DNA from 3 places in the Clostridium sp. B9 genome. Region 3 is predicted to be linked to each of the others. Evidence: a T-box and tRNA genes for the amino acid it is inferred to sense, from the RefSeq annotation. Region 3 holds a T-box; the other regions hold tRNA genes.
What was found. A T-box is a leader RNA that pairs with one kind of tRNA and senses whether it is charged. The one in region 3 lies ahead of ACQZHJ_RS16690 (glycine--tRNA ligase), so its partner is inferred to be a tRNA-Gly.
Positions count from the first base shown of each region.

Region 1: it encodes a tRNA-Gly, which carries the amino acid that the T-box ahead of ACQZHJ_RS16690 (glycine--tRNA ligase) is inferred to sense. The anticodon was not compared.
Region 2: it encodes a tRNA-Gly, which carries the amino acid that the T-box ahead of ACQZHJ_RS16690 (glycine--tRNA ligase) is inferred to sense. The anticodon was not compared.

Region 1 is NZ_JBNWKA010000003.1:2,987,462-2,995,605, reverse strand. Features, by position in the region: gene ACQZHJ_RS13250 (class I SAM-dependent DNA methyltransferase) at 1-681, shown strand, start outside; gene hslO (Hsp33 family molecular chaperone HslO) at 696-1,670, shown strand; tRNA gene ACQZHJ_RS13240 (tRNA-Phe) at 1,749-1,824, shown strand; tRNA gene ACQZHJ_RS13235 (tRNA-Gly) at 1,830-1,904, shown strand; tRNA gene ACQZHJ_RS13230 (tRNA-Gly) at 1,910-1,983, shown strand; tRNA gene ACQZHJ_RS13225 (tRNA-Cys) at 1,985-2,059, shown strand; gene ACQZHJ_RS13220 (hypothetical protein) at 2,104-2,481, opposite strand; gene ACQZHJ_RS13215 (hypothetical protein) at 2,672-3,211, shown strand; gene ACQZHJ_RS13210 (NUDIX hydrolase) at 3,426-3,980, shown strand; gene ACQZHJ_RS13205 (N-acetylglucosamine kinase) at 4,094-5,074, opposite strand; gene ACQZHJ_RS13200 (DUF6873 family GME fold protein) at 5,338-6,033, opposite strand; gene ytxC (putative sporulation protein YtxC) at 6,165-7,037, shown strand; ribosomal protein L20 leader region at 7,134-7,252, shown strand; gene infC (translation initiation factor IF-3) at 7,282-7,806, shown strand; gene rpmI (50S ribosomal protein L35) at 7,828-8,025, shown strand; gene rplT (50S ribosomal protein L20) at 8,055-8,144, shown strand, end outside.
Region 2 is NZ_JBNWKA010000003.1:3,540,060-3,548,203, reverse strand. Features, by position in the region: gene ACQZHJ_RS15935 (class I SAM-dependent methyltransferase) at 213-1,025, shown strand; gene ACQZHJ_RS15930 (5-formyltetrahydrofolate cyclo-ligase) at 1,303-1,893, shown strand; gene ACQZHJ_RS15925 (M3 family oligoendopeptidase) at 1,979-3,673, shown strand; gene thrS (threonine--tRNA ligase) at 3,726-5,657, opposite strand; T-box leader at 5,729-5,939, opposite strand; tRNA gene ACQZHJ_RS15915 (tRNA-Leu) at 6,191-6,274, shown strand; tRNA gene ACQZHJ_RS15910 (tRNA-Gly) at 6,282-6,355, shown strand; tRNA gene ACQZHJ_RS15905 (tRNA-Gly) at 6,376-6,450, shown strand; gene ACQZHJ_RS15900 (HNH endonuclease) at 6,588-6,992, opposite strand; gene ACQZHJ_RS15895 (hypothetical protein) at 7,186-7,878, shown strand; tRNA gene ACQZHJ_RS15890 (tRNA-Arg) at 7,985-8,061, shown strand; tRNA gene ACQZHJ_RS15885 (tRNA-Gln) at 8,065-8,139, shown strand.
Region 3 is NZ_JBNWKA010000003.1:3,686,492-3,694,635, reverse strand. Features, by position in the region: gene greA (transcription elongation factor GreA) at 98-574, shown strand; gene lysS (lysine--tRNA ligase) at 599-2,104, shown strand; tRNA gene ACQZHJ_RS16695 (tRNA-Asn) at 2,295-2,369, shown strand; T-box leader at 2,488-2,656, shown strand; gene ACQZHJ_RS16690 (glycine--tRNA ligase) at 2,835-4,238, shown strand; gene ACQZHJ_RS16685 (M20/M25/M40 family metallo-hydrolase) at 4,361-5,479, shown strand; gene ACQZHJ_RS16680 (hypothetical protein) at 5,694-6,392, shown strand; gene ACQZHJ_RS16675 (S66 family peptidase) at 6,466-7,335, shown strand; gene ACQZHJ_RS16670 (NAD(P)-dependent oxidoreductase) at 7,431-8,144, shown strand, end outside.

The DNA of each region.
Region 1 (8,144 bases), 700 kb from region 3:
AACTATGAGAACATAGCAAACTATGCTTTAGCTAAATGTGATCAGTATTCAGTAACTAAGGAAAGATACTTAGATTTAGCTTGTGGTACAGGTAATGTTGGTATTCATGTAGGAAAATCCTTCAAAGAAAATTATTTTGTTGACCTTTCTCATGAAATGCTTATAGAAGCTGATAAAAAGCTTAGAGAAAATAGAGTTAGAGGAAAAATCGTTTGTCAAGATATGTGTGAATTAGAGTTAAATAGAAAGTTTAACCTAATAACATGTGTTTTAGATTCAACAAATTATATTTTAGATGATGAAAGTGTGGAAAATTATCTAAGAGGAGTATATAATCATTTAGAAGAGGATGGTTTATTTGTATTTGATATAAACTCATACTATAAAATATCAGAGGTATTAGGAAATAATGTATATACTTATGATAGTGAAGAATTATTTTATGCTTGGGAAAACATCTTTGAAGATGAGATAGTAGAAATGAACTTAAATTTCTTCGTAAAAGATGGAGATAAGTATGAAAGATTCACAGAAGTTCATGAAGAGAGAGCTTACAAAGAAAGTGAAATAGAAAGTATTCTTAAGTTAATAGGCTTTAAAATAGAAGAAAAGCATAAGGGTTATACGGAAGAAGATGTGACTGAAGATGCCGAAAGAATAGTTTATATAGTAAGAAAATAACGGAGGGATTAATTATGAGTGATAAATTAATAAGAGCCATTGCTAAAGATGGTATGATAAGAATATTTGCAACAGAGACTACTGAGTTAGTTAATAAAGCATCAAAAATACATGATTGTACACCAACAGCAGCTGCTGCATTAGGAAGAATGTTAACAGCAGGTACTATGATGGGTGCTATGTTAAAATCAGAAAAAGAGGTTGTTACATTACAAATAAATGGTGGTGGAGCTGCTAAAGGTGTTACTGTAACTGCATACTCAGATTGTAGTGTTAAAGGATATATAGGAAACCCACATGTTGATTTACCTTTAAATGTAGAAAATGGTAAATTAAATGTTGGAGAAGCTATTGGTAAAAATGGTGGATTAACAGTAATAAAAGACTTAGGACTAAAAGATCCATATGTAGGACAAGTTCCTATATATAGTGGAGAAATAGCAGAAGACTTTGCTTACTACTTTACAGTATCAGAACAAGTTCCTTCAGCAGTAGCTTTAGGAGTATTAGTTGATAGAGATCATTCAATTAAAAAAGCAGGTGGATTTATAATTCAATTATTACCTGGTGGAGAAGAATTATTAGGTGATTTATTAACTTACAGATTAGAAGAGCTGCCTTCATTAACTACAATGTTATCAGAAGGTAAATCTATAGAAGAAGTTATTGAGATTATATTTGATGGAATGGATTTAAAAATATTAGAAGAAACTAAACCAGAATATAAATGCGATTGCTCAAGAGAAAAAGTAGAAAGAGCTTTAATAAGTATTGGATATAAAGATTTAAAAGAATTATATGATGAAGGAAAAGATGAGGAATTAAAATGTCATTTCTGCAATACATCATATGTATTCACTAAAGAAGATATTGGTAAAATATTAGAAGAAAAAGAACGTAATATTGCTGATGAAGTTTCAGAAGAGATGAAGAAGGCTGAAGAAAAAGAAGCTGAAAAAGAAGCAAAAAAGAAAATTAAGAAAAAATAAAAAAAATAAAAAAAATATATTGACAATTATAAATTAAGTTAATATAATAATATATGTCTTGAGGCTCTCAAGACATTTGGCTCGATAGCTCAGTCGGTAGAGCAGAGGACTGAAAATCCTCGTGTCGCTGGTTCGATTCCTGCTCGAGCCACCAGTATTGCGGGAGTGACTCAATGGTAGAGTGTCACCTTGCCAAGGTGAAAGTTGCGAGTTCGAGTCTCGTCTTCCGCTCCAATACTGCGGGTGTAGTTCAATGGTAGAACACCAGCCTTCCAAGCTGGATACCCGGGTTCGATTCCCGGTACCCGCTCCATGGCGCTATAGCCAAGTGGTAAGGCAGAGGTCTGCAAAACCTTTATTCCCCGGTTCAAATCCGGGTGGCGCCTCCAAAAAGAAACATCTATAAGCTTGCTTATAGATGTTTTTGTTTTATTTAGATTAAAGAAGATAATAGCTTTTCTCCAAATTTAGAGAAGTTTGTTTCTGCAAATACTTTTCTTATAGTTATATTGTAAACTTCCTCATTATCTACTACTGTGTCTTTTAAGAATAATTTTATTATTTGAGTTCCATGATATTTAAACCAAGTTATAACAGCTACAACATCTTTATCTGAAGGTTCTTTAGAAGTCTTCAATTCGTTATCTTCCATAAAAACAATCAAGTCCTTGTGATCTACAGAGTAAAAATCACCGGATGGGCAGGTATATTGAATAAGTTTAACATTATCAATTGCTATCAGTACATCTAAACTTTCTTTAACTCCTAAATCATTTTTAACTTCCTTTTGAAGCTTAACTAATTTCTTCATAATAAAATCCCCCTACAATTAAAATTGATGAACTTATGGTAAAGGTTTACAAAAAATATTGTGAACTATCAATAAAATAAATTAAAAAGCATACAATATAGTAGATTATTACTCACAATATAATATGTTTAATGTTGTGAGAAAATTACATTATATTTATATAAAGATAAACTTATGAGGGGGAATGGAAATGTTTTTAATTCTTATAGTAATTTTAGTAGCAACTTTAATTTGTCTAATGATTAGAGATGCTATTGAGTTGAGAAAAAATAAAAAAAACATAGGTTGTGGATGGAAAGTAACTCCATATGTAAATTCAAAAATAAGTAGCTTCGAAAATAGAATGGATTTAGAAAAATTAAGATTAATAGAATTAATAAAAAATAAATTGCAATTTGATTATGATATTAAAGTTATAGAAAATGATAAAAATAGTTTTTATATTAAAAAAGGAAAAGAATTGAGATTTTTAGAAATTTTTGCAGAAAATGATTTTAAGGAGTTTGAGAAAAAAGAATTTAGATATAAATTTGGAAGAGGAGAAGAATGTGATATTTATAATCTTATTAGAAAAACTGTAAATAATCATATTTGGGATTATAAAGAAGAGAATTTGGGTGGTTACGGTCATAGAATTTATTTGAGTTTTAAGAGTGGGATAATTGTGTTAGATATAAGTAAGACTAATAGTATGATATTCACTGAAAATGGTGAAGGTGGCTTGAATTAAAATTGAATTTATATTTTTGATTAGTAAATGAAAAATTATGGATAAATATAAAGGAAAACTTTATATTTATCTTTTTTATATGTAAAATTACTATAGAGAGGATTTTTGATTATAATATTAAGCGTGGTCTAAGTAGTAATTAGAAATTAAATATATAAATAATAAAAAACTAATAATTTATTTTTTATGTTTTACTATGGAAGGAGTATTAATTATGAAAATAAAAGATATTAAAAAGCTAACTGATTGTAAGTATTTAAATTTATATAAGTTAGATATAGAAAATAAGGCTGGAAATGATAAAGAGTACTTTATAGCTAGTAGAAGAGCAGAAAAAGATTTAGTATGTAAAGTTAATAATCATGATAAGGCAGATGGAGTTATGATTATTCCAATAACTGAGGAGGATGAATTAGTTTTAATAAAGCAATTCAGACCAGCTATAAATGATTACATATATGAGTTCCCAGCAGGACTTATAGATGGTGATGAAAGTGTAGAAGAAGCAGCTACAAGGGAGCTGTTTGAAGAGACAGGATTATTAGCTAGTGAGTGTGAATATTTATTAAAACCAAGCTATACTTCAGTGGGAATGTCAGATGAAGCTGTATCAGTTGTTAAAATGAAAGTTCATGGAACTATATCAACTGAGAATATAGAAGAAAATGAAGAGATAGAAGTTGTAAAACTTCCAATAAAAGAAGCTAAGGAATTTATTAAAAATAATAATGTTTCTGTTAAAACAGCTTTAGTATTAGCTTTTATATAGAATATAATCTTTAATAAAACATAAAAAGAGCTTATAAAGATAAAGTAGAAAACTGATGAGCTAAATATAGTAGTTCTCTACTTTACTTATAAGCTTTTAATGTATTTTAGTTATTAAACAGTTATTTCTTTGGGTACATTAGCCAAAGCTTCAACTACACCTTCTGGAATTTCTCCAGTATGAAGCTTAAGTGCATTTAGAGCAGCTCCTTTTATTGGTGGCAATATAGGTGCTGTCAAATTAAAAGAAGTATAGTTATCTTGAAGATATTTATTTAATGGCTTTAAGATAAAATCTCCTGAGTTAAATACGCTTCCAGAATAAGATATATTTAAAACACCAGTAAATTCAAGTTGGCTAGTTATACCGTTTACCATAAGAAGACATTCTTTAGCTGCTTGCTTGTAGATATCTAAGGCATATTTATCGCCTTTTAGAGCAGCTTCATAGACTAACATTGCAAGTTTAGCGACTTTGGTTCTATCTTGATTATATTCATCTTTTATAAGGAATATTAAATCAAAATCTGTTTTTAAATTTAACTTTTCTTTGAAAATGTCATAAAGAGCAGTTCTTTCCAATCTATAATCTGATTGCTTACCAAATATCTCTACACCTTTTTTAGCAATCCAATAACCTGAGCCCTCATCTCCACAGATATGTCCCCATCCACTAGTTCTAGTAGTTTTTAGGTCAGATGTTATACCAGAAGCTATTGCTCCAGTTCCAAGAATTATACAAATTCCAGGTTGACCAGCTAAAGAACCAGCTAAAGCAACTTCTACATCGTTTCCACAAGAAAATTTACCTTCACCCAAAATTTCTTCAATTATAGAATTCATCTCTATTTTTTCGCTTTCATTTTCTCCATAAGCAGGTAAGCCTAAAAATGAATAGCTAAGATCTTCCTTAGAAATATTAACTTTGTTACAAACCTCAATAATTCCTTTTTCAATTCCTTTTTTGAAACCATCAAATCCTACTTGGTGAATATGACATGTTCCAGCATTATGAGTTGATAAAACTTCCCCTAAATGGTTGATAAGCATAAAGGATGTTTTGGTTCCACCAGCATCAATACCTAAATAAAACATAAGTCTCCCCCTTTTAAAACATAGTTGTAATTACCGTATCAATTTAATTGTACTATACCAATAAATAGGTAATCAATGGAAAACCAAAACTATGAATTAAAGTAAAAAATAATTCAAAAAACATTAAATTTGTTCACTTTAAATTCTAAAATATTGAAATTAATAATGTAACCAAAAAGGTGTCAATTTTAAAAAAGAATATTTATATGCTATTTTATCAACTTTTATTACTATTTTGAGTAAAATATATTGATTATTGAAAATTAAATAGTAAGAATACTTCCTCTATCAACCAATTTATCCTTTGAAAGATATATTGGTTTAACACCATGTTTTTTTAGAAAAGCTATTATGCTGTCACCATAAGCATGTCGTTCTAAATTTCCAAAGAAGGCTAACTCTTTTGGAGAAATTAATCCACAAGTGCCACCAATGAATCCATAGTTTAATCCGGGAAGAGAAATATCACCACTTGGTATTAATAAAACATCAAGGTTAGATTCTTTCAATGAATTATAAATTCCTCTATCAGAAGTTATCAAGGCTTTCTCTGAAACTATAGCAATTGAACATTTAGAATAGCCTTGTTTTATATTTATAATTTTTTTGTCTTTAATTTTTTCAAATAAAACAGGATCAGTAAAATTAGTGTTATGTATAAAAGTTTCTTTTAAATTTACAGCATTTAAATAAACATTATTAGGATATTTCTTTTCAAGTGGTAAAGAGCTCTTTATTATATTGAAGCTCTTAGGAATACTTTCAATTAATTCTTTAGGTGAGTTTTTAGCTATTAACAGTGAATTTTCATCAAGTATATTAATTTGAATATCTGGATGAGCATCTATAGCCTCATATAAATTGGGATGTTTAGGCACCTTAATGATATTTACTCCTAATTTTCTTAAATTATCTTCTTCAGTTTTAGTTATTCTATAATCAACAAAACAAGTTCTCATAACAATCTCCTTAATTTAGTCTATATTTAATTTTACTAAAAAACCAAATAAATTGTCGATTATTAAAGTTAGCTTTTTGAATATTCAAAAAGAATTAATACATACTAAAAGTAAAGAAAGGAGTGAGAAAAATGCTTCTAATGACATTGTGTTGTGAGGATGAAAAAAACTTAATACAAGATATTCAAAGTATTAAGCAGGTTCTAAAAAACAAAGATATTGCAATTGGTATATCAGAAAGTATCTCAAGTGGAACTCACTTCGTTAAAATATACTGTGAAGATAATCAATTTGATGAAAGAAAAAAAGAAATTATAATGCTTTATATAAGCAATGTTATCTATAATGTGATAATAGAACATTATAGGGAGAAGGAAATGCTTCATTATATTAATGAAAACTATTTCTTTTTAAAACATGATGAAATTTTAGAAATTGATTTAACAATAAGTAAAATTTTAAAAGGAGAGAAAAAGGTTTGTAGTGATAAAGATTTTTATTGCTTAAATAAGGTTAACAATATAATAGAAAATATAAAAGAATTTATATTAGAAAATGATTATATAAATATAGAAGGATTTATAACCTTTAGAATGAAAGGGTTATTAAAAGAAATTGAATGTATAATAGATAAAGTTGTAGAAGAATATATGATTGAAAAAGAATATAATGAGTTTATAAAAATTTTAAAATATTTTGTAGACATACAGGACTGTAAATTGGAAGAAGTCAATCTTATAATACACAGGAATGGAGTGTATCAAGTTAAAGACAATCTTGGAGGAGATGTATTTAAGGAGTTTTTAAATGAAATAACAGATATGTCTGAAGAAGGAATAGTAAATGTAGAGGATGTAATTATAAGTGGATTAATAACTAATTCTCCTAAAAAAATAAAAATTTATAATGAGCAAGAGTGTATAAATAAGGAGTTTTTACAAACGATAAAAAGTGTTTTTGGGGAGAGAGTTGAAACACATAAAACTTATAGAGAGACTAAATAATACAAGTTTTGATAAGAAGTTACTTAATAGTAGCTTTTAAATAAATTTAATTTAAAAATTTAGTTGACAATAAAATAAATAAGTGATAAGATAACTGATGTCAAGAAGAAACAGCCGTTTCTCACCTTACAGCGTAAAGCTAGTATGGTCATGAATTTTTATTACTTTTGATTTTGGTAATAGAGGACGGCTTAAAACCGTCCTTTTTTATTTATATATTTGTGTTGGCTAAATTCTATCGGAGGTGAACAAGATTAGTAAAAATTTTGCAATCAATCAAGAAATAAGAGAAAAAGAGGTTAGATTAATTTCTAGCACAGGAGAGCAACTTGGTGTTGTATCTGGAAGAGATGCACAAAGAATGGCAGATGAGGCAGAACTAGATTTAGTTATGATCTCACCTAATGCTAAACCACCAGTTTGCAAAATAATGGATTTCGGTAAATATATTTACGAGCAATCTAAAAAAGAAAAAGAAGCAAAAAAGAAGCAAAAGGTTATCAGTGTTAAAGAGATAAGAGTTAGCCCAACTATAGAAAAGCATGACTTAGAAATTAAGTCAAAAAATGCTAAGAAATTCTTAGAAGCTGGAGACAAAGTCAAGATAACTGTAAGATTTAGAGGTAGAGAAGCTGAACATGCAAGTGTTGTTGGTAAAAAGATATTAGATAACTTCTTATCACAGCTTGAAGAAATATGTACAGTAGAAAGACCAGCTAAATTAGAAGGTAGAAACATGATAATGATTTTAGCTCCTAAAAAAGCTTAACTTGAGAGGAGGATACTTACAATGCCAAAAATGAAAACTCATAGAGGTGCAGCAAAAAGATTCAGAAAGACAGGGACTGGAAAGTTAAAGAGAGCTCACGCTTTCACTAGCCATATCTTAACAAAGAAAAGTGCTAAGAGAAAAAGAAACTTAAGAAAATCTGGATTAGTTTCAACTACACAAGAAAAAGCAATGAAGAAATTATTACCATATCTATAAGATAAAACACGGAGTAGGAGGTCTAGAAAATGGCAAGAGTTAAGAGAGCGGTAAATGCTCGTAAAAATCATAAAAAAGTTTTAAAACTTGCAAAAGGATACTATGGTGGAAAAAGCAAG
Region 2 (8,144 bases), 150 kb from region 3:
TTAATTTATCAAATAATTACGATTGTTTTATTGTGGAAATACTAGCAATATGGAATAATAAAGAGAAATAAATAGAATTGGGAATTAGTTTCCAAATGATGAGCGTATATTAATAAATATATTGAAAAATAAGAAATATTGAAGTATAATACTTTCGCTAAAGCCTTATAATACTGAGGAAGAAGCTAATCTAATTAGTGAGGTATTTTACTGTGGATAAAGTTAAAGAAAATAATAATTTAGAAGATAAAAAAGTATGTATTCATGAAAATGAAGAAGCATGGAATAAGGAAACTTATAATGCTTGGGTTAAAAGATTTGGTACAGCTGAAGATGCTGCTGAAAAGATAAAAGAAATGCCGGAGAAAAAGCTTAGTGTTTTATTAGATAAATTTGGTGATGTAAAAGGAAAGAAAATATTTAACCTTATGGGGTCAAATGGTAATAAGGCTGTAGCATTAGCTTTAATGGGCGCAGAAGCCACTGTAGTAGATTTTTCTGAAGGTAATAAGAGATATGCCTTAGATCTAGCAAAAGCCTGTGGAGTAGAAATAGAGTATATTTTAAGTGATGTTTTAAATATGCCAGAGGAAGTGGTTACTGGAGATTATGATATTGTCTTCGCAGAGATGGGAATACTTCATTATTTCTCAGATTTGATTCCATTCATGAAAGTTATATATGATTTATTAAAAGATGGTGGAAAAGCTATAATAAGGGATTTTCATCCAGTTTCAACAAAGCTTATAAGTTCAAGGGGAACTACTGCTAAGGTAAGAAAGCACAAGGTTACAGGAGATTACTTTGATACTTCATTAGAAGAAAAAGAAGTTGCTTACTCAAAGTACTTAGAAGAAGGAGAAGTTGAAAAAGTATTTTTACGTAAGTGGAATTTGGGAGAGATAGTTACAGCAGTTGCAGAGGCTGGACTTAAAATAGAGAGTTTAACTGAGGAGCCTAACTTATCAAGTGAAGTTTTTGATAAAGGGATTCCTAAGACATTCACAATAGTTGCAAGAAAATAATAATTAAAATATAAATAATAGAAATTTTTAAAAAGCATGATTTAATTGTCTTTCATAATTAAATCATGCTTTATTTTTGTAATGAGTATAAAATTATATACTATAAAGGAGTATAATCTTTATAATAAATATTAAAATTAAATTAGGAATTTAAATTAAAATACTTGCTTGTGATGGTTTGATTTAAGATGTTATTTATAAAAGTAATTGTCTTTTCAAGTAGTATTGAAATACAAAATATGGTAAAATTAATAAAAATCTAAAGGGAGGAAATTTTATGGATAAGGGAGAGTTAAGAAAAGAAATTAAGTTTAAGAGAGAGAATTTAAGTAAGGAAATAAAATTAAAGTATGATGATAATATAAAAAAGGCTCTTTTTGAAAGTGAAGTTTATAAAAATAGTAAGGTTGTATTTATATATGTAAATATGGATTCGGAAATTAATACAACTGAAATAATAAAAGAGTTACTTTCTTCAGATAAAAAGGTTGCTGTTCCAAAGGTTATTCCTATAAATGCAAAGGAAAGACAAATGAAAGCATTAAAAATAGACTCTATGCTCCAGTTAAATGAAAGTGGAGCCTTTGGAATATTAGAGCCTAGTATGGAATGTGAGGATATAAGTGAAGAAGTGGATTTAATTATAATACCTGGATTAGCCTTTGATGTGAAGGGAAATAGATTAGGATACGGTGGGGGATTTTATGATAGGTTCTTAAGAAAATATCCTAATGGTAAAAGAGTAGCATTATGTTATGATTTTCAGATTTTAGATGAAGTACCTCACGAATTTTTTGATGAGAAAGTTCAGGTCATTATAAGCGAAAAGAGAATTATAGACTTAAAACATGATGAATTAAAAAAATAATATAATGATAAGAATATATTATTGATAATAAATTTTTGTTGTGACAGAATTAAAGTATAGAAAAATATAACAAGGGGGCTAAAAAATGAAATTTGAGGATTTCAAGTATGAGAGACCTGATATAAGTAAATGTGGAAAAGAAGTAGAAAATCTTATTGTAACTTTAGGTGAGGCTAAAGATTTTGAAGAAGCTAAAAAGGTTATTAAAGATATAAATAAGATAAGAAATAATATTACTACAATGAATTCTATATGTGAAGTTAGACATACAATAAACACAGAAGATGAATTCTATAATGGAGAAAGTGAATTTTGGGATGAAAATGGTCCACTAGTAGAAGAAATAAATGATAAATTCTATAATGCATTATTAGAATCTAAATTTAAAGAGCAAATAGGTGAATATTATGGTGAGCCAATTATAAAAGGTGCAGAGTTTGCTAAAAAATGTTTCTCAAAAGAAATTATTGAGGATTTGAAGTTAGAAAATAAACTAGGAAGCCAATATCAAAAACTTATAGCTTCCGCAAAGATAATGTTTGATGGAGAGGAAAGAACTTTAGCACAACTAACTCCTTTTGTGACATCTGCTGATAGAGATGTTAGAAAAAGAGCATCAGAAGCAAAATATAAGTTTTTCCTTCATAATGAAGCTGAGATTGATAGAATATTTGATGAACTAGTAAAAGTTAGAACTAAAATAGCTAAGAAGCTTGGATATAATAACTTTGTTGAATTAGGATACATGAGAATGAATAGGTTTGACTATAACAAAGATATGGTTGAGAAGTTCAGAAAACAAGTAGAAGAGTATATTGTACCTATAAATAATAAATTATATGAAAGACAGGCTAAGAGACTTGGTCTTGATAAGTTAAGTTATTATGATGAGAAATTTGAATTCTTAAGTGGTAATCCAACTCCAAAAGGAGATTCAAAATGGATAGTTGAAAATGCCAAAGTAATGTATTCAGAACTTTCAAAAGAAACTAAGGAGTTCTTTGACTTCATGGTTGATAATGATTTAATGGATTTAGTAGCAAAGAAAGGTAAAGCTGCTGGTGGATATTGTACTAATTTCCCTGATTATAAAGCACCATTTATATTTTCAAATTTTAATGGTACTGCGGGAGATGTTGATGTATTAACTCATGAAGCTGGGCATGCATTCCAAAACTTTAGAAGTTCTTGGATTGAGATGCAAGAGTGTCAATGGCCAACTATGGAAAGTTGTGAAATACATTCAATGAGTATGGAATTCTTTGCATGGCCTTGGATGTATTTATTCTTTAAAGAAGATACAGATAAATATAAATTTTATCATTTAGGAAGTGCAGTTAAATTCATACCATATGGAATAACTGTAGATGAGTTCCAGCATTTTATATATGAAAATCCAGAAGCTACTCCTGAAGAGAGAAAAGCTGCATGGAGAAAAATAGAGAAAAAATATCTTCCTCATAAGGATTATTCAGAATGTGATTTCTTAGAAAGAGGAGGTTGGTGGTTCCAACAAAATCATATATTCTTATCACCATTTTATTATATTGATTACACATTAGCCCAAATATGTGCCCTTCAATTCTGGAAAAAAGATAGAGATAATCATGAAAAGGCATGGGAGGATTATTTAAATCTTTGCAATATAGGGGGAACAAAAACATTCTTAGGACTAGTAAACTATGCAAACTTAAAATCACCATTTGAAAATGGATGTGTAGAAAGTATAGTTGGAGAAGTGGATAAATATTTAAATAGTATAGATGATAGCAAATTTTAAATAACAAAAAAGAACTTGGATAATTCCAAGTTCTTTTTATTATAATCAAAGATTAGTTTTCTCTGTTAGCTATTTCTAATACAAGTCTGTTAACAAAGTCAGCTAAAGGCATAGCACCTTCTTCGCCATTTTTTCTGCTTCTTACAGAAACTTCTCTGTTTTCAGCTTCTTTTTCTCCAACAACTAAGATGTAAGGAGATCTTTCTAATCTAGCTTCTCTTATTTTGTATCCTATTTTCTCTGCTCTGTGGTCAGCTTCAACTCTAACGCCTCTTCTTCTTAACTCTTCTACAACTTCATTAGCGTAGTCAGCATATTTATCTGATAGAGGAAGAACTTTTGCTTGAACTGGAGCTATCCAAGTTGGAAGAGCACCTGCATATTTTTCTATAAGCATTGCTAATGTTCTTTCATAACATCCTATTGAACTTCTGTGAATGATATATGGACGTTTCTTTTCTCCATCTTTATCAATGTAGTACATTCCAAATCTTTCAGCTAAGGCGAAGTCTATTTGAATAGTTATGATTGTATCTTCTTTACCATGAACGTTCTTGAATTGGATATCAAGTTTTGGACCATAGAAAGCAGCTTCATCATCAGCTTCTGTGAAATCTATTTTTAAGTGATTTAATATTTCTCTCATTATATTTTGAGTATTTTCCCAAGCTTCAGGATCATTGATGTATTTTTCAGTATTGTTTGGATCCCATTTTGAGAATCTGTAAGTAATATCATCAGCTATTCCTAAAGTTTCCATAACGTACTTAACTAGATCAACAGTGTTTTTGAATTCATCTTCTAATTGCTCTGGAGTACATACTATATGACCATCAGCAAGAGTAAATTGTCTTACTCTTATAAGTCCATGCATTTCTCCTGAAGCTTCATTTCTGAATAGAGTAGAAGTTTCAGCAAATCTTACAGGTAAATCTCTGTAACTATGTTGAGTAGCATTGTATATTGCATATTGGAATGGGCAAGTCATAGGTCTTAAAGCAAATACTTCGTTATCAACCTCTTCATCACCTAAAACAAACATACCATCTTTATAGTGATCCCAGTGACCTGAAATTTTGTAAAGGTCGCTTTTAGCCATTAAAGGAGTTTTAGTTAAAACATATCCTCTTCTTTGCTCTTCATCTTCTATCCATCTTTGAAGAGTTTGGATTATTCTAGCTCCTTTTGGCATTAATAGAGGAAGTCCTTGACCAACATTTTCATCAGTAGTGAATATTCCTAATTCTCTACCTAATTTATTATGGTCTCTTTTCTTAGCTTCTTCTAAAGCTTCTAAGTAAGCATCTAATTCAGCTTTCTTAGGGAATGCAGTTCCATATACTCTTGAAAGCATTTTATTTTCCTCGTTACCTTTCCAGTAAGCACCAGTACATCTTAATAATTTAACAGCTTTTATTGGTTTAAGAGCCATTAAGTGAGGTCCAGCACATAAATCTACGAATTCACCTATTTGGTAGAATGAGATTACCTCATCTTCTGGAAGGTCATTTATAAGTTCAACTTTATAAGGTTCATCCTTCATAAGTTCTAAAGCTTCGTTTCTTGGAAGTTCAAATCTCTTTATTTCAGGATTTTCCTTAATTATTTTTTTCATTTCAGCTTCTAATTTGTTTAATTCCTCAGCTGTGAATGGTTTTTCTGTATCAAAGTCATAATAGAATCCATTATCTATTGATGGTCCTATAGCTAACTTATCTTGAGGGAATAATCTTTTAACAGCGGCAGCTAATACGTGAGAAGCTGTATGGTTAAAAGCATGTTGACCTTCCTTAGAATCGAAAGTACAGATAGCTAATTCACAATCCTCATTAACTGTGAATCTTAAATCCTCAACTTTTCCATTTATTAATCCGCAACATGCGTTTCTAGCTAATCCTTGGCTTATATCTTGAGCTATTTCAAGAATTGAAAGTCCAGCTTTAACTTCTTTAACTGAACCGTCTTTTAAAGTAATTTTTATCATATTAATTTCTCCTTTCATTTGATTACTATCTATTCATATAAAATAAAAAACTCTCGTCTCTTTTCAAATTGAAAAGGGACGAGAGTGTATATTCCCGTGGTTCCACCCAAATTGTACTTTATATAAAAGTACCACTTTAGTTAATCGTAACGTGATTAAAACGGACTTGATTAGAGTCACTCAGAGGTAGTTTTCAACTAATTCCATTTAAAAGTACTCACAGCTACTGTACTTTCTCTCTGAAAATGTACCGAAGTTTACTCGTCTCTTCAACGTATTAATATAATATGTACTTCTGATTATAAGTTTATTGGATTTGGATGTCAATGGATAATAATATAAAAATAATGTTATTTGCAATAATAAATTAGAATCTATAGATTTATTATGTTCAAAGATATTTTAGTATGACTTAAAAATATTATATGGAGAAATTTTATAGACTGTGATTATAAATTAAATTTAAAAAGAAAATTTTACAGAAAAATACTTGAAATGCAAAATTAAAAATATTATAATAATAGTATAGTTTTGCAGATGTGGCGGAATTGGCAGACGCACTAGACTTAGGATCTAGCGCCTTAGGCGTGGGGGTTCGACTCCCTTCATCTGCACCAAAACTAAGCGGGTGTAGTTCAATGGTAGAACACCAGCCTTCCAAGCGGGATACCCGGGTTCGATTCCCGGTACCCGCTCCATTTATGAAAAAAATAAATATGCGGGAGTGACTCAATGGTAGAGTGTCACCTTGCCAAGGTGAAAGTTGCGGGTTCGAGTCCCGTCTTCCGCTCCATAGTAAAGCAACTGAGATTTCAGTTGTTTTTTTGTGCTTTTAATAATTTTTCTAAAAAATAATATAACGTAATATATACAAACCAACATACAAATTAATTACAAAAAAAGCTAACAAGAGTTATTTTCTTGTTAGCTTTAAATACAACTAATTGCTTTTTGCAATATAAAATCTTCTATATATTCTTCTGAATAAATCTTTTTTCCCATAAGTCTAAATATTAAATCATCTTTAGAGTAGCCTTCTTTAAATAGTTTAAGGTCTTTAGTAAGTTTTTTTAGTGAACCAGGTGTAAGACCAAGCATTTTCTTAACCTCATTTCCTGTATAAAAATCCTTTTTAAAAAGTTCAAAAAGGTTATTTTGCATTTCAAGTTTATATTTTAAATCAATGACCTTATCTCTATGAGGACCACTTTTAGAACGGTGGTGTTTTCTGCATAAATATTTATAGTTTAAATTGAAATCTAGACCACCTTTTGATTTATGAACTATGTGGTGAACATCTGCATAATCACCGCAAATTTCACAATAATAAGACATATAATCCTCCTCACTTTTTTATATACCCATTTATAGTACTAAAATAGCATAAAAAATAGGTTTTATCAATATAAGTAAGGTATTTAGAACTATATGAGGATATATAAGGAAATATAGTTTTTTTTAAGCTTTGATGTAACAAAAAGTTAACAATATAATTAAAGTATAACGTATATACAAAGGGGGTTTTGCAATGCGTAACTTATTTCATCAAAAATTTAAACAAGAAGAAAATCCCGAAAAGTTTTGGGGTGAGTTAATAAGAAAAAATGAAACCCTAAAAGGTAGAATGTTCAAAAATGAACCTATAACTGAAGATACAAAATATCTACATTATGTGATATTTAATAGAAATGTTGGAATACAAAATGTTTGGGTAATGGTTCCAAACTTTAATCGCTTAGTACAATTTATTCAATACGTTTTTATGCCAGAAGCCTATTATAAATGGGTTGAAGGTAAGAAAAAATTAATAACACATATACCATCAATTGATGTTGAAAAAATAGTTTCTATGATAAATAGTAAAGCTAGTGAAGAAGATAAGAAGAAAATGAAAAATGATATTGCAGCCTTAAAAAAAATAAATGGGTTAAGTGCTGATAATGGAATGAGAAAGTTAAGAATCTTTTGTAGTAGATTTAACAACAACTGGCTTGGAGATGACGATGAATTTTTATATATAAAAGTTTTTAATAATGCTGAACAATTAGGAAAATTCGTTGTTGATACTAATTTACAAACTGATTGTGAGAAATGCTATGAAGAAACTATAGGAATGACTGCTGAAGAATGGTTTAAAGTATGTGCTAATGCTCATAAAAATAAAGAAGATGAAGCAATATTTAAAAAAGTATTATTCAAATATTTGGAAGATGTTGTTTAAAATCAACACGCTTAGTATTAATTAAAATAAAATTATAAAAATAATATAAAAAAATGTTGACATATTAAAAAGAAATATGTATAATAATTTTTGTTGATTCAAGTTTGTATCTTTAGCTCAGCTGGATAGAGCAACGGCCTTCTAAGCCGTGGGTCAGGGGTTCGAATCCCTTAAGGTACACCATACTGGGATATCGCCAAGCGGTAAGGCAACGGACTTTGACTCCGTCATTCGCAGGTTCGAATCCTGCTATCCCAGCCAAATTT
Region 3 (8,144 bases):
TCAGGCTTTAATAATCTTAAAGTTTTTATGAATTGTATATTAACAGGTTAAGTTTAAATATGATATTATAATAATATGTTCAAAGGGGAGAAAGAAAATGAGCGAAAAGAAACATATAATGACATATGAAGGTGTTAAAAAATTAGAAGATGAATTAGAATATCTTAAAACAGTAAAAAGAAAAGAAATAACTGAGAAGATAAAAGTTGCTTTAGGATACGGAGACTTAAGTGAGAACTCAGAGTATGATGAGGCTAAAAACGAGCAAGCTTTCACTGAAGGAAGAATAATTCAGTTAGAGAATATGCTTAAGAATGCTGTTGTTGTTGATGAATCAGAAATATCAACAGATGTAGTAACAGTTGGATCAATTGTTAAAGTTATGGACTTTGATTTTGATGAGGAAGTTGAGTACTCAATCGTTGGTTCAGCAGAGGCAGATCCAATGAACTTTAAGATATCAAACGAATCACCAGTTGGTGAAGGTCTAATGGGTAAAAAAGTTGGAGATGTTATAGAGATAGAAGTACCAGGAGGAACTACTAAGTTCGAGGTTCTTGGAATAAGAAGATAGATAATTAGATGGAGGGATTTTTAAATGTCAAATGAGGAAATGAATATTCACGAAGCAGAAGCTCAATTAAGTGAACAAGAGATGTTAAGAAGACAAAAACTTGTAGAATTACAAGAAGCTGGTAAGGACCCATTTGATGTATACAAGGTAGAGAGAACACACTCTTCTGCTGATGTAAAAGATAATTTTGAAGAGTTAGAAGGTAAAGAAGTTAAAATTGCTGGAAGACTTATGTCAAAAAGAGGTCAAGGTAAAGTTGTATTCGCTGACTTAGCTGATTTAGCTGGAAAAATTCAATTATTCATAAAAATTGATAATGTTGGAGAAGAAGCTTTAAAAGAATTTAAAACATTTGATTTAGGTGACTGGGTTGCTGCAACTGGAGAAGTATTTAAAACAAAAATGGGTGAGGTTTCAGTAAAAGTAACTTCATTCGAATTAACTTGTAAATCTTTAAAACCATTACCAGAAAAATGGCATGGATTAAAAGACCAAGACTTAAGATACAGACAAAGAGAAGTTGATATAATAACAAACCCAGAAGTTAAGGATACTTTCATTAAGAGATCTCAAATAGTTAAAGCTATAAGAGAATTCTTAGATAACAGAGGATTCTTAGAGGTTGATACACCAATACTTTCACCAATCGCTGGTGGAGCTGCGGCTAGACCTTTCATAACTCACCACAATGCTTTAAATATAGATATGTATTTAAGAATTGCTACAGAGTTATACTTAAAGAGATTAATAGTAGCTGGATTTGAAAAAGTTTATGAGATGGGTAAAAACTTCAGAAATGAAGGAGTTTCAGTAAGACATAATCCAGAGTTTACTGCTATAGAGTTATACGAAGCATATGCTGACTACAACGATATGATGGAAATCATGGAAAACATGATTGCTTACGTTTGTGAGAAAGTAAATGGAACAACTAAAGTTATGTACGAAGGAACTGAAATAGACTTCACACCACCATGGAGAAGAATCACTATGGTTGATGCAGTTAAAGAGTTCGCTGGAGTAGACTTTAATGAAATTAAGAGTGATGAAGAAGCTCAAGCTATAGCTAAAGAGAAAAACTTAGAATTCCCTAAACCATTAGACAAAGTTACTAAAGGTGAGGTTCTAAACATGTTATTCGAAGAGTACGGTGAAGAGCACTTAATCCAACCTACTTTCTTAGTAGATTACCCAGTAGAAATTTCACCTCTTACTAAAAAGAAAAGAGGAAACGAAATGTTCACTGAGAGATTTGAAGGTTTCGTATATGGTAGAGAGGTATGTAATGCATACTCAGAGCTTAACGATCCAATAGTTCAAAGAGAAAGATTTGAGCAACAAGCTCAAGAGAGAGAATACGGAGATGATGAAGCATACATGTTAGATGAAGAATTCATGAGTGCTTTAGAAACTGGTATGCCTCCAACAGGTGGATTAGGAATCGGTATAGATAGAATGATAATGTTCTTAACAGACTCATCATCAATCAGAGACGTTATATTATTCCCAACAATGAAACCACAAAAATAGTTTATTATATTAGGAGTTTACGCAATGTAAACTCCTATTTTTATTTAATTAAAATAAGTAATTTAAATTGATATAAAGCATGTACAATTGAGTATAAATTTGATAAGAAAAACACGCAAAATTTTTTAAAAAAATAATAAAAAAACTATTGTATTTTATTTGATGTATGCTATAATAATATTGTAAATGTTCCTCGGTAGCTCAATGGTGGAGCACTCGGCTGTTAACCGATAGGTTGGAGGTTCGAGTCCTCTCCGAGGAGCCATTTTTTTTACTCAAAAATAGATGAGAAAGAATTTATAAATATATAAAATTTATATGTTTATAAATTCTTTTTTTATTGACATATAATTTAGTTTTGATAAAATTAAGAATATAACTTAATATGTACTGTGATGAAGAAGAGTAATCTTAAAATTCTTTTTTAGAGAGATAACGGTTGGTGAAAGTTATTAAAGGTTTAAGATGAAGGGAGCTTTTGAGTACAATTGTTTAGAAAGATGAGCTTTTGCTAAAAAGGGTGGAACCGCGGAATTTAATTTCGTCCCTTTGGATGTGAAGAGCTTTTTTTATTTTATATAAGCCCTTGTGCTTTTAATCTTTAAAGTATTTCTAGCAGAATTATTGTCTGTTAGAAATATTCTACCGGAAAAGTCTAAATTTCTTTTTGAAAGAGAAGAATTTACTATAAATAAAAATAATTTATTTAATATAAATGGAGGTAATTAAAATGGCAGTAGAAAAAACTATGGATAAAATAGTAGCCTTATGTAAGAATAGAGGATTCATATTCCCAGGTTCAGAAATTTATGGTGGACTTGCAAACTCATGGGATTACGGCCCACTTGGAGTTGAGTTCAAAAATAACGTTAAAAAAGCTTGGTGGAAGAAATTCGTTCAAGAAAGCAAATACAATGTTGGACTAGATTCAGCTATATTAATGAATAGAGAAGTTTGGGTTGCATCAGGTCACGTTGGTGGATTCTCAGATCCTCTAATGGATTGTAAAGAGTGTAAAGCTAGATTCAGAGCTGATAAACTAGTTGAAGACCATATGACAGAAAGCGGAGTAGAAGTTGCTAACGCTGATGGATGGACTAATGAAGAATTAATGGACTACATAACTAAGAACAACATAGTTTGTCCTAAGTGTGGAAAATTAAATTACACAGATATCAGAAAGTTCAACTTAATGTTCAAAACTTTCCAAGGTATAACTGAGGATAGTAAGAACGAAGTTTATTTAAGACCAGAGACAGCTCAAGGTATATTTGTAAACTTTAAATCAGTTCAAAGAACTACTAGAAAGAAAGTACCATTTGGAATAGGTCAAATAGGAAAATCTTTCAGAAATGAAATAACTCCAGGTAACTTCACTTTCAGAACTAGAGAGTTCGAACAAATGGAACTTGAATTCTTCTGTAAGCCAGGAACTGACTTAGAGTGGTTTAACTTCTGGAAAGAAAGCTGTTGGAACTTCCTATTAAACTTAGGAATGAATAAAGATAACATAAGAATGAGAGATCATGGAGAAGAAGAGTTAAGCTTCTACTCAAATGCTACTTCAGATATAGAATACTTATTCCCATTCGGATGGGGAGAATTATGGGGAATAGCTGATAGAACAGACTATGACTTAAATAAGCATGCTGAGCATTCAGGTCAAGACATGACTTACTTAGACCCAACTACAAATGAAAAATATGTACCATACGTTATCGAGCCATCATTAGGAGCTGACAGAGTTGCATTAGCATTCTTAGTTGAAGCTTATGATGAAGAAGAATTAGAAGGAGCTAATGGAAAAGTTGATGTAAGAACAGTTATGCATTTACACCCAGCTTTAGCACCGTTCAAAGCTGCTATATTACCACTTTCTAAGAAATTATCAGAGAAAGCTGATGAAGTTTACGCTGAGTTAAGCAAACATTTCAACGTTGACTATGATGAGACTGGAAGTATCGGTAAGAGATATAGAAGACAAGACGAAATTGGTACTCCATTCTGTATAACAGTTGACTTCGATACATTAGAAGATGGATGTGTAACTGTAAGAGACAGAGATAACATGGAACAACAAAGAGTTAAAATAGAAGACGTAAGAGCTATAATAGAAAAAAGCTTAGAATTTTAGTTTTTAAAGACCTAGATTAAAAATCTAGGTCTTTTTTTGCGTGTTTTGTTATTATGGACAAGTGTTCATTTATGGTATAATTAGATAAAATTTATTGCATGCTTTAAGGGAGGCTTAATAATATGATAAATGAAAAAAGAGTTTTAGATAGTTTTTTAGATTATATACAAATAGATAGTGAAACTTATAGTGAAGCAGAGTTTGCTAAAAGATTAGAAAAAGATTTAGTTGAAGCTGGATTAGAAGTTGAGTTTGATAATAGTGGAGAAAAAGTTGGCTCAAATACAGGAAACTTAATAGCTAGATTAAAAGGTAATGTAGAAGGAGAAACGATTCTTTTTGCATGTCATATGGATACTGTTAAGCCTGGTAAAGGAGTAAAGCCAGTAATAAAAGACGGTTTTATATATAGTGATGGAACAACTATATTAGGTGGAGATGATAAAGGTGGAATAGCTGCTATCGTTGAAGCTATGAGAGTTATAAAAGAGAATAACATAGACCATGCTGATATAGAAATAGTATTTACAATAGCTGAAGAAACTGGACTTTTAGGAGCTAAAAATTTAGATTACTCAAAAATAAAAGCAAAAAAAGGATTTCTTTTTGATACAAGTGGAGATCCAGGTTTAATAACTACAATTGGACCTGCTCATGATACTTTAAAAGTTACTATAAAAGGTAAACCAGCTCATGCAGGTGTTTCACCAGAGTCTGGAATAAGTGCAATTCAAATAGCTTCAGATGCTATTGCTAATATGAAACTTTTAAGAGTTGATGAAGATACTACTGCTAACATAGGAAAAATATCAGGTGGAGTTGCCAATAATGTAGTTTGTCCAGAAGTTGTTATAGACGCGGAGGCAAGAAGTACAGTTACTGAAAAATTAGATGTTCAAACAAATCACATGGTAGAAACTTTTAAAGCTTCTGCTGAGAAATTTGGTGGAGAAATTGATATTCAAGTAAATAGAATGTATGGACCATTTGTTGTAGATGATAATGATGATATAGTTTTACATGCTAAGAGAGCTTTCAAAAACTTAGGAATAGAAGGCGTTACTAAAGCTTCAGGTGGTGGAAGTGATACAAATATATTCAACTGTAATGGAATAAAAGCAGTTAACCTTTCAAGTGGAGAAAGAAAACCTCATACTTTAGAAGAGCACATGAAGATTGAAGATTTAGAAACATTATCAAAAGTTGTTCTTGAATTAATAAAAGAAAGCATAACTAAGTAGTTAATTTAATTATTTAAAAGATGAAGGAAAAAATTTCTTCATCTTTTTTTATTTTTTAGAAAATAAATTTAAAAAGGTCCCTAAATAGAATTAGAGCTTTGTATTTAGTAGTGTAAGTTAGTTAATGAAAAAAGTATTACTCAAATAAATTTAAATTATTACTCAGAAAATAAAAAATTAAGTATAGGGAATTTCTATTTAGGAGGATTTTGAAATGAAAAAATTAATGTTAGGATTGTTAGTATCTTCAATAATTGGTGGAGCAGGAATGGGACTTTTAGCTATGTCAGGAGAAACAACTACTAGAGCAAATAGTTTTGTTAACAGTGAAGTAGAAAACAGTGAATTGGCTAATATAGAAGAAGTGAAAAAGGAGACTTTGCCAGAAGTTTTAGGGTTGAGTAATCTAACTCAAGAGGCTGAAGAAAAGATTGTAGAGAGTATAGGTGCGGATTTAGGATTTGTTAATATAAAGGAATTTGATGAAGATTCAGCTAAGATGGTAAAAGAGTATTTTGGCATAGATGGAATGGACGGTTTATCTGAAACAGAGAGAGAAAAGAAAGTAGGAGAAAAATTAGGTGTTATTAGTTTAGCTTCTTTAGAATTAGCGTCAGAAAAAGTTGTTAGTGAATCATCAAAAGTAAATAATGTAGATGAAAGTAAATCTAAAAATAAAGTTGGGAATAAAGTCAATGCAAATAGTAATTCAGTAAGTTCTTCAAGTAATAAGTTAAACAATAATACAGGTAATAAATATGACGATGATATCTATGATGACCAAGATGATTTATATGATAAGGACGACTGGGATGATGATTCAGATGACGATATTTACGACCATAACGATAATGATTTAGATGATAATGACAATGATGATGATGACAATGATGATGATGACATGGAGGACTAATAAATATTAAATTTATTCCATTAAAATTTTTAAGTGTTATTATATATAATAACACTTATTTTTATGGAGGTTTATTATGAAGAGCTTTTTAAAAAGTGGAGATAAAATTGGAATAATAAGTTGTTCCAATGGTTTGAGTAGAAAAAATAAGGATATAATAGAAATAATAAGAGATGATTTAAAGAATTTAAATATAGAGATAGTTGAAGCAGAAACTTTATATGCTAAAAAACATAATCTTTTTAGTGGTACAGGAAAAGAGAGAGCAGAAGCTTTAGAAAAATTATTTTTAGATAATGAAATAAAAATGGTTTTTGATGTTTCAGGCGGAGATTTGGCAAATGAAGTATTGGAATTTTTAGATTTTGAATTAATAAAAAATAATTCAAAGCCTTTCTTTGGATATAGTGATTTAACAGTTCTTTTAAATTCCATATACTCACAAGCTGGAGTAGAAACTTATAATTATCAATTAAGGAATTTAGCCGGTATTTATAAAGAACAACAATTAAATAATTTTAAAAATACTTTCTTAAAAGGGAAAAATGATTTATTTAATATAGACTACAATTGGATAAGAGGGGAATCTCTTGAGGGAATAGTTATAGGTGGAAATATAAGATGCTTTTTAAAGCTTGCAGGAACTAAATATATGCCAAGTTTTAAAGGAAAAATATTATTTTTAGAGAGCTTTAGTGGAAATACTGCTAAGATGATAACTTATCTAACGCAATATAATAATATGGGAGCATTTGATGAAGTTAAAGGAATAATTTTGGGTGAATTTACTGAGATGGAAAGAGAAGCATACACACCTAGTATTATTGATTTAGTTAAAGATATTTTAGGTGAAAGAAAGATTCCTATTATAAAAACTGGAGATTTAGGTCATGGAGCAGATGCTAAGTGCATTCCTATTGGAAAGTATTTAAGTTTTAAATAAGTGACTTGATTAAATTATTTTGATAAGATAATATATTATGAAAACAATAAAGAATTTTCATGTAAGTTGTTAAGATAACAGGGGGTTATTAAATCATGACATTAAATGAGCAAAACTTAAAAGAAGAAGCTTTAAGATGCTTTATGTGTAAAAATCCAAGATGTAAAGCAAATTGTCCAATAAGCACTCCTATTCCAGAAGTAATAGGGCTATTTAAAGAAGATAAGTTAGAAGAGGCAGGAAAGATTTTATTTGAAAACAATCCATTATCAGTAGTTTGTTCTATAGTATGTCCTCACGAAAATCAATGTAAAGGTAATTGCATAAGAGGAATAAAAGAAACACCAGTAAACTTTAGTGAAATTGAAAGAGTAATATCAACTGAGTTTTTAGATAAATTAGATCTTAAGCAAGAAAATCAATTAGAAGATAAGATTGCTATAATTGGTGGAGGTCCAGCTGGAATAACAGCAGCATTTATTTTAGCTAGAAAGGGATATCAAGTAACTATTTTTGAAGAAAATGATAAAATAGGTGGAGTTTTAAGATATGGTATTCCTGACTTTAGATTGTCTAGAGAATTAATAGATAAATATGAAGAAGCTTTACTTAAGTTAAATGTTAAGATTAGACCCAATACTTTAGTTGGGCAAGTCATAACTTTAGATATGCTAAAAAATGATGGATATAAAGCTATATTTATAGCAACAGGTGTGTGGAATCCTAAAACTTTAGGAGTTAGAGGAGAAACTTTAGGTAATGTTCATTATGCTATAGATTATTTAAAAGCACCAAAATCATACAACCTT